2 linked regions of the Thiohalobacter thiocyanaticus genome follow. The main gene of each other region encodes a partner of the protein of the gene in region 2 in a complex. Links are inferred from orthologs where the notes say so. Each region holds a gene or a part of one and is shown on either strand. Other genes may lie near its edges.

Region 1 (3,421 bases), 620 kb from region 2 along the record:
CGCAAAGTCGAATATCTTGTCGGGATTATGTAAATCTCAGGCAGGCCTTCCCGTCATCCCGGCGCAGGCCGGAATCCATAACCACGACGGTATCTGGATTCCGCCCTACCTGGGAATGGTCCCACCAAACGAAACAATCACAACGAACTAATCATTAATACACTCTGCGTCTCTGCGCCTTTGCGTCCTCTGCGTTTCCGTCACGCATGTTCAGAAGACCCCGCCTCCAGCAGCGGCCGCAGGAACCGCCCCGTATGTGAATCCGCATGGGCCGCCACCGTCTCCGGTGTACCCTCCACGATCAGTTCGCCGCCCTTGTCGCCGCCCTCCGGCCCCAGGTCGATGACCCAGTCGGCGGTCTTGATCACGTCCAGATTGTGCTCGATCACGATCACGGTATTGCCGTGATCGCGCAGTCGGTGCAGCACGACCAGCAGCTGTTCGATGTCATAGAAGTGCAGGCCGGTGGTGGGCTCGTCCAGGATGTAGAGGGTCTTGCCGGTGTCCCGCTTGGACAGCTCACGCGCCAGCTTCACCCGCTGCGCCTCGCCGCCGGACAGGGTGGTGGCGTTCTGGCCCAGCCTGATGTACGACAGTCCGACATCCATCAGGGTCTGCAGCTTGCGCTTGAGCGCCGGTACCGCGCTGAAGAAGGACAGGGCATCCTCCACCGTCAACTCCAGTACCTCGTGGATGGTCCTGCCCTTGTAGCGGATCTCCAGGGTCTCGCGGTTGTAGCGCTTGCCGTGACAGACGTCGCAGGGCACATAAATGTCGGGCAGGAAGTGCATTTCCACCTTGATCACGCCGTCGCCCTGGCAGGCCTCGCAGCGCCCGCCCTTGACGTTGAAGCTGAAGCGGCCGCTCTTGTAGCCGCGCGAGCGTGCCTCCTGGGTGCCGGCGAACAGTTCGCGGATGGGCGTGAACAGGCCGGTGTAGGTGGCCGGGTTGGAGCGGGGCGTGCGGCCGATCGGACTCTGGTCGATGTCGACCACCTTGTCGAAGTGCTCCAGGCCCTCGATGGCGCGGTGCGGTGCCGGACTGGTGGCGGCCTTGTTCAGCTCGCGCGCGGCGAAGGGATAGAGGGTATCGTTGATGAGCGTCGACTTGCCGGAGCCGGACACGCCGGTGATGCAGGTCATCAGCCCCACCGGGATGTCGATGTCCACGCCCTTGAGGTTGTTGCCGGTCGCACCCAGCACCCGCAGCATGCGCAGTTCGTTCACCGGGGTGCGCTGCTTGGGGACTGCGATCCGACGCGTGCCCGAGAGATACTGACCGGTGAGCGAGTCGGGGTTGGCCATGATATCGGCCGGTGTGCCCTGGGCGACGATATGGCCGCCGTGGATGCCGGCGCCCGGGCCCATGTCGAGCACATGATCGGCGCTCATGATGGCCTCCTCGTCGTGCTCGACCACGATGACGGTATTGCCCAGATCACGCAGGTAGTCGAGCGTGTTGAGCAGCCGCTGGTTGTCGCGCTGGTGCAGGCCGATGGAGGGTTCATCCAGGATGTACATCACCCCCACCAGGCCGGCGCCGATCTGACTGGCCAGGCGGATGCGCTGGGCTTCGCCGCCGGAGAGGGTGTCGGCGCTGCGTTCCAGCGACAGGTAGTCCAGGCCGACATTGACCAGGAAACTCAGGCGTTGGTTGATCTCCTTGAGGATCTTGACCGCGATCCTGCCGCGACGACCTTCAAGCGTGAGCGTGCCGAAGAATTCCAGCGCCCGTACGACCGGAAGCGCGGTCAGTTCGGGCAGGGTGCGGCCTTCGATGAACACGTGCCGGGCCGCGCGGTTCAGGCGAGTGCCGCCGCACTCGGGGCAGGCGCGGGTGCTCAGATACCGGGCCAGTTCCTCGCGCACGATGTTGGATTCGGTCTCGCGGTAGCGCCGGTCCATGTTGGGGATGATGCCCTCGAAGGTGTGCCGGCGGACGGTGAAGCCCTTGCGCTCGGACAGGTACTCGAAGTCGATCTCTTCATCCCCCGAGCCGTGAAGGATCACCGCGCGCGTCGCCTCCGGCAGTTCCTCGAACGGGGTGTCGATGTCGAAGCCGTAGTGATCGGCCAGCGAACTGATGAGCTGGAAGTAATAGGCATTGCGCCGGTCCCAGCCGCGCACCGCGCCGCCGGCCAGACTCAGATGCGGATGGGCCACGATGCGTTCGGGATCGAAGAACTGCTTCACACCCAGGCCGTCGCAGGCCGGGCAGGCGCCGGCCGGGTTGTTGAAGGAGAACAGCCGCGGTTCCAGCTCGGTGATGGAGTAGCCGCACAGCGGACAGGCGAAGCGGGCCGAGAACAGCAGCGGTTCGCGCTGCGGGTCGTCCATGAAGGCGACCCGCACCTGGCCGTCGGACAGCCGCAGCGCGGTTTCGAAGGATTCGGCCAGGCGTATCTGGATGTCCGCGCGCACCTTGAGCCGGTCGACCACGGCTTCGATGGTGTGCTGGCGCTTGAGGTCGAGCGTCGGGAGCTGGTCCAGTTCGACGATTTCACCGTCGATGCGGGCGCGGATGAAACCCTGGGCGCGCAGGCCTTCCAGTATATGCACATGCTCGCCCTTGCGCGCCTGCACCACCGGCGCGAGCAGCATCAGCCGGGTGCCCTCGGGCAGGGCCATGACCTGGTCCACCATCTGGCTCACGGTCTGGGCATCCAGTGCGATGCGGTGCTCGGGGCACTCGGGCACGCCCACGCGTGCGTACAGCAGCCGCAGGTAGTCATAGATCTCGGTAATGGTGCCCACGGTGGAGCGCGGATTGTGCGAGGTGGTCTTCTGCTCGATGGAGATGGCCGGCGACAGTCCCTCGATGTGGTCGATGTCGGGCTTTTCCATCATCGACAGGAACTGGCGGGCGTAGGCCGACAGCGATTCCACATAGCGGCGCTGGCCCTCGGCGTAGATGGTGTCGAAGGCCAGTGAGGACTTGCCCGAGCCGGACAGGCCGGTGATGACGATCAGGCGGTCGCGGGGCAACTCCAGGTCGATGTTGGCCAGGTTGTGGGTGCGGGCGCCGCGTATCCGAATGGTGTCCATGCCGTTTTCCGCCGTAAATCGAACCTGTTACTATACGTCGCTTCCCCGGTCCTCGGCAAAAGGTGATTCGGCGCGTGGCAGACGGCCCCGAGCAGCATGCGAACATGACCCGCGGCGAGCGTCGCGCGGCGGTCTCGCTGGCGGGCATCTTCGCCATGCGCATGCTGGGGCTGTTCATGATCCTGCCGGTGTTCGCCCTCTATGCCGACGACTACACCGGCGCCACCCCGGGGCTGATCGGCCTGGCCATCGGCGCCTACGGCTTCACCCAGGCCCTGCTGCAGATCCCCTTCGGGCTGCTGTCCGACCGCTTCGGGCGCAAGCGCATCATCGCCATCGGACTGCTGCTGTTCGCCCTGGGCAGCCTGGTGGCCGCG
Region 2 (4,064 bases):
CCGACCCGACCCGCACCGTCGAGGGCCACCCCGCGTCGCGGCGGGCGGTGCTGCTCGCGCGGCGGCCCGGAGCAGCTTAAGAGCGCCACGGAATACACGGAAGGCACGGAAATATTAAAGAATCAAGAAAACTCTGATTTTTGTCCTTCCCGTCATTCCCGCGAAGGCGGGAATCCATTGACCGCGATGGCTTCTGGATTCCCGCCTTCGCGGGAATGACGGACAATTAGTCAAGTGGAGCCTCTATGAAATTTTTTATTCGTATTTTTCCGTGCTTTCCGTGTATTCCGTGGCGCTCTTGATCTTGATCTTGATCTTCACAACCATGACCCGCGCCCGCGTTTATGGGACAATTCCCCCCGCATGAACCGGAACACCGCCCCGGCGCCGGCGCCGGACAAGCCGTTCGACCCCCGCCATCCGCCCCTGCCGGAGGCTGGCGCGTGCCTGCGCTGGGGCCGGCTGTTCGGCGACAGCCTGGCGCTGGCGCTGGCCGCCGCGGCGCGCGACTACGCCGGCCCGGTGGTCCTGGTCACCCCCGACATGCCGCAGCTGGAGCAACTGCAGGGCCAACTCGGCTGGTTCAGCGGCGGCGACCTGGAACGGCTCAGTTTCCCCGACTGGGAGACCCTGCCCTACGACGCCTTCTCGCCGCACCAGGACATCATCTCCCAGCGTATCGAGACCCTGTACCGGCTGCCGGATTTCCATCAGGGCGTGCTGATCCTGCCGGTCTCCACCCTGATGCAGCGGGTCGCACCGCTGAGCTACATCCAGGGCCGCGGCCTGTCGGTGAAGGTCGGCGAGCGGCTGGACGTGGAGGCCATGCGGGCGCGCTTCGAGCAGGCCGGCTATACCTGTGTCGCCCAGGTCATGGAACACGGCGAGTTCGCGGTGCGCGGCTCGCTGCTGGACATCTACCCCATGGGCAGCGAACTGCCCTACCGTCTGGATCTGTTCGACGACGAGGTCGAGAGCATCCGCACCTTCGATCCCGACAGCCAGCGTTCGATCGAAAAGGTCGAGGCCATCCATCTGCTGCCGGCGCGCGAGTTCCCCTTCGATCCCGATGCCGTCAGCCGTTTCCGCCAGGCCTGGCGGGCCCGGTTCGAGGGCGATCCGCAGCGCAGCGCCGTCTACCGCGACGTCAGCCAGGGCATCAGCCCCAACGGCATCGAGTACTATCTGCCGCTGTTCTTCGAGCAGACCGCCAGCCTGCTGGACTACCTGCCCGCCGACTGCCTGTTCCTGCAGCTGCCCGGCTGCGACGCCGCCGCGCAGGACTTCTGGCAGCAACTCGAGGCCCGGCACGACCAGTACCGGCACGACCTCGAACGCCCGGTGCTGGCGCCGGATCAACTCTACCTGGGACTGGATGAACTGGAGCGGCACCTGGCCGCCAGCCGCCGGGTGGAGATTCTGCGCTTCGACGAAGGTGCCGCGGAAATCGTCAATTTCGCCACCTGCGGCCTGCCCGATGTCTCGCTCAAGCCGCGCGCGACGCAGCCGGCCGAACAACTCATGCAGTTCCTCGATCAGCACCCGGGCCGGGTGCTGATCACCGCCGAGTCCGCCGGCCGCCGCGAGCATCTGCTCGACAGCCTGCGCGACAACGGTCTGCGCCCGACGCCCGTGGAAGGCTGGCAGGCCTTCCTGGACAGTGACGCGCGATTGGCCATCGCCGTGGCGCCGCTGGAGCAGGGCCTGCGGCTGGAGGACGGCACGCTGGCCCTGCTCACCGAGACCCAGCTGCTGGGCCGGCGCGCCAGCCAGATCAGCCGGCGCAAACCGGCGCGCGACCCCGAGGCCATCATCCGCGATCTCACCGATCTCGCCGTCGGCGCGCCGGTGGTGCACGAGGAGCTGGGCGTGGGCCGCTATCTCGGCCTGCAGAAGCTCACCGCCGGCGGCCTGGAGAACGAGTTCCTCACCCTGGAGTACGCCGGTGGCGACAAGCTGTATGTGCCGGTCAACTCGCTGCACCTGATCAGCCGCTACACCGGCAGTTCGCCCGAGACCGCGCCGCTGCACAAGCTGGGCACCGATCACTGGGCCAAAGCCAAACGCAAGGCCGCCGAGAAGGCGCGCGACGTGGCCGCCGAACTGCTCGACATCTATGCCCGCCGTGCCGCCCGCCAGGGCCACAGCTTCGACATCCACAGCGACGAGTACCGCCAGTTCGCCGCCGCCTTCCCGTTCGAGGAGACCCCGGACCAGGAGCAGGCCATCGAAGCGGTGCTGGCCGACATGGCCGCCCCGCAGCCGATGGACCGGGTGGTGTGCGGCGACGTCGGCTTCGGCAAGACCGAGGTCGCCATGCGCGCGGCCTTCGTCGCCGCCACCAGCGGCCAGCAGGTCGCCCTGCTGGTGCCCACCACCCTGCTCGCGCAGCAGCACTACGAGAACTTCCGCGACCGTATGGCCGACTGGCCCATCCGCATCGAGGCGTTGTCGCGCTTCCGCTCCGGCAAGCAGCAGGAGACGATCCTGCAGCAACTCAGTGACGGCAAGGTCGACATCGTCATCGGCACCCACAAGCTGCTGCAGGAGAATGTGAAGTTCAAGCAGCTCGGGCTGGTCATCGTGGACGAGGAGCACCGCTTCGGCGTGCGCCAGAAGGAACGCCTCAAGGCCCTGCGCGCCGAGGTGGACATGCTCACGCTGACCGCCACGCCGATCCCGCGTACGCTGAACATGTCCCTGTCGGGACTGCGCGACCTGTCCATCATCGCCACCCCGCCGGCCCAGCGCCTGGCGGTGAAGACCTTCGTCGGCGAGTGGAACGACCAGACCATTCGCGAGGCCTGCCTGCGCGAGATCAAACGCGGCGGCCAGGTCTATTTTCTGCACAACCAGGTGGAGACCATCGACAAGGTCGCCCGCGAACTGGCCGAACTGGTGCCCGAGGCCGGCATCGCCATCGGCCACGGCCAGATGCGCGAGCGCGAACTGGAACAGGTGATGCTGGACTTCTACCACCGGCGCTTCAACCTGCTGGTATGCACCACCATCATCGAGAGCGGCATCGACGTCCCCACCGCCAACACCATCATCATCAACCGCGCCGACAAGCTGGGCCTGGCCCAGCTGCACCAGCTGCGCGGCCGCGTCGGCCGCTCGCACCACCGCGCCTATGCCTACCTGGTCACGCCGCCGGCGCGCGCCATGACCGCCGACGCGGTCAAGCGCCTGGAGGCCATCGCCTCACTGGAGGAACTGGGCGCGGGCTTCTCGCTCTCCACCCACGACCTGGAGATCCGCGGCGCCGGCGAACTGCTGGGCGACGAGCAGAGCGGCCAGATCCAGGAGATCGGTTTCAGCCTCTACACCGAGTTGCTGGAACGCGCCGTGGCAAGCCTCAAGGCCGGCAAGGAACCGCAGCTGGAACGGCCGCTGGAACATGGCGCCGAGATCGACCTGCGCATCCCCGCCCTGATCCCGGACGACTATGTACCGGACGTGCACGGCCGCCTGATCCTGTACAAGCGCATCGCCAACTGCCGTAGCGAGGACGAACTGCGCGAACTGCAGGTGGAGCTGATCGACCGCTTCGGGCTGCTGCCGCCGCAGGTGAAGAACCTGTTCGCCATCACCCGGCTCAAGCTCAGGGCGCTGCCGCTGGGCATCCGCAAGATCGACGCCGGCGAGACCGCCGGCCGCTTCGAATTCACCGAACAGCCGCAGGTCGATGCCGCCCGCATCGTGCAGCTGGTGCAGACCGCACCGGCGAACTACCGTCTGGACGGGGTGGAGAAGCTGCGCTTCACCCTGGACATGCCGGACGCCGAGACCCGGCTGGAGACCGTGGCCCGGCTGCTGAACGAGATCAGCCCCGAGGCCGCCTGAAAAAGGCCAACTGAATCCTGATAGTCCCGTCATTGCGAGCGAAGCGCGGCAATCTCGTAACACACCTGAAAACAGTTGAGGATTGCCGCGGCGCTCCGCGCCTCGCAATGACGATTAAACCAGAGGCTTATTTATGTTACTGCGTCGCCTGTTCCTGGCCACCCTTGCCCTGCTGATGAGCGCCGCTGTGCCGGCCGCTGACCAGTACGACGTGGAAA

What was found. The genes of interacting proteins can lie anywhere in the genome.
Region 1: the proteins of mfd (region 2) and uvrA are in contact, whole or in part, in a crystal structure (PDB 4DFC), measured with the Escherichia coli proteins. The link is inferred for Thiohalobacter thiocyanaticus from one-to-one orthologs.

What each region holds. Positions count from the first base shown.
Region 1 is NZ_AP018052.1:2,841,506-2,844,926, reverse strand. What follows is about bases 1-3,352. They hold uvrA (excinuclease ABC subunit UvrA), read right to left. Parts: upstream 3,045-3,352; coding sequence 201-3,044; downstream 1-200. Other genes in these bases: CFK21_RS13080 (MFS transporter), read left to right, coding at 3,119-3,352. Outside these bases: more of CFK21_RS13080, read left to right, coding at 3,353-3,421. UniProt on the Escherichia coli protein: The UvrABC repair system catalyzes the recognition and processing of DNA lesions. UvrA is an ATPase and a DNA-binding protein. A damage recognition complex composed of 2 UvrA and 2 UvrB subunits scans DNA for abnormalities.
Region 2 is NZ_AP018052.1:2,220,675-2,224,738, forward strand. The notes cover bases 52-4,046. They hold mfd (transcription-repair coupling factor), read left to right. Parts: upstream 52-363; coding sequence 364-3,846; downstream 3,847-4,046. Other genes in these bases: cmoB (tRNA 5-methoxyuridine(34)/uridine 5-oxyacetic acid(34) synthase CmoB), read left to right, coding at 52-80; CFK21_RS10335 (CsiV family protein), read left to right, coding at 3,980-4,046. Outside these bases: more of cmoB, read left to right, coding at 1-51; more of CFK21_RS10335, read left to right, coding at 4,047-4,064. UniProt on the Escherichia coli protein: Couples transcription and DNA repair by recognizing RNA polymerase (RNAP) stalled at DNA lesions. Mediates ATP-dependent release of RNAP and its truncated transcript from the DNA, and recruitment of nucleotide excision repair machinery to the damaged site.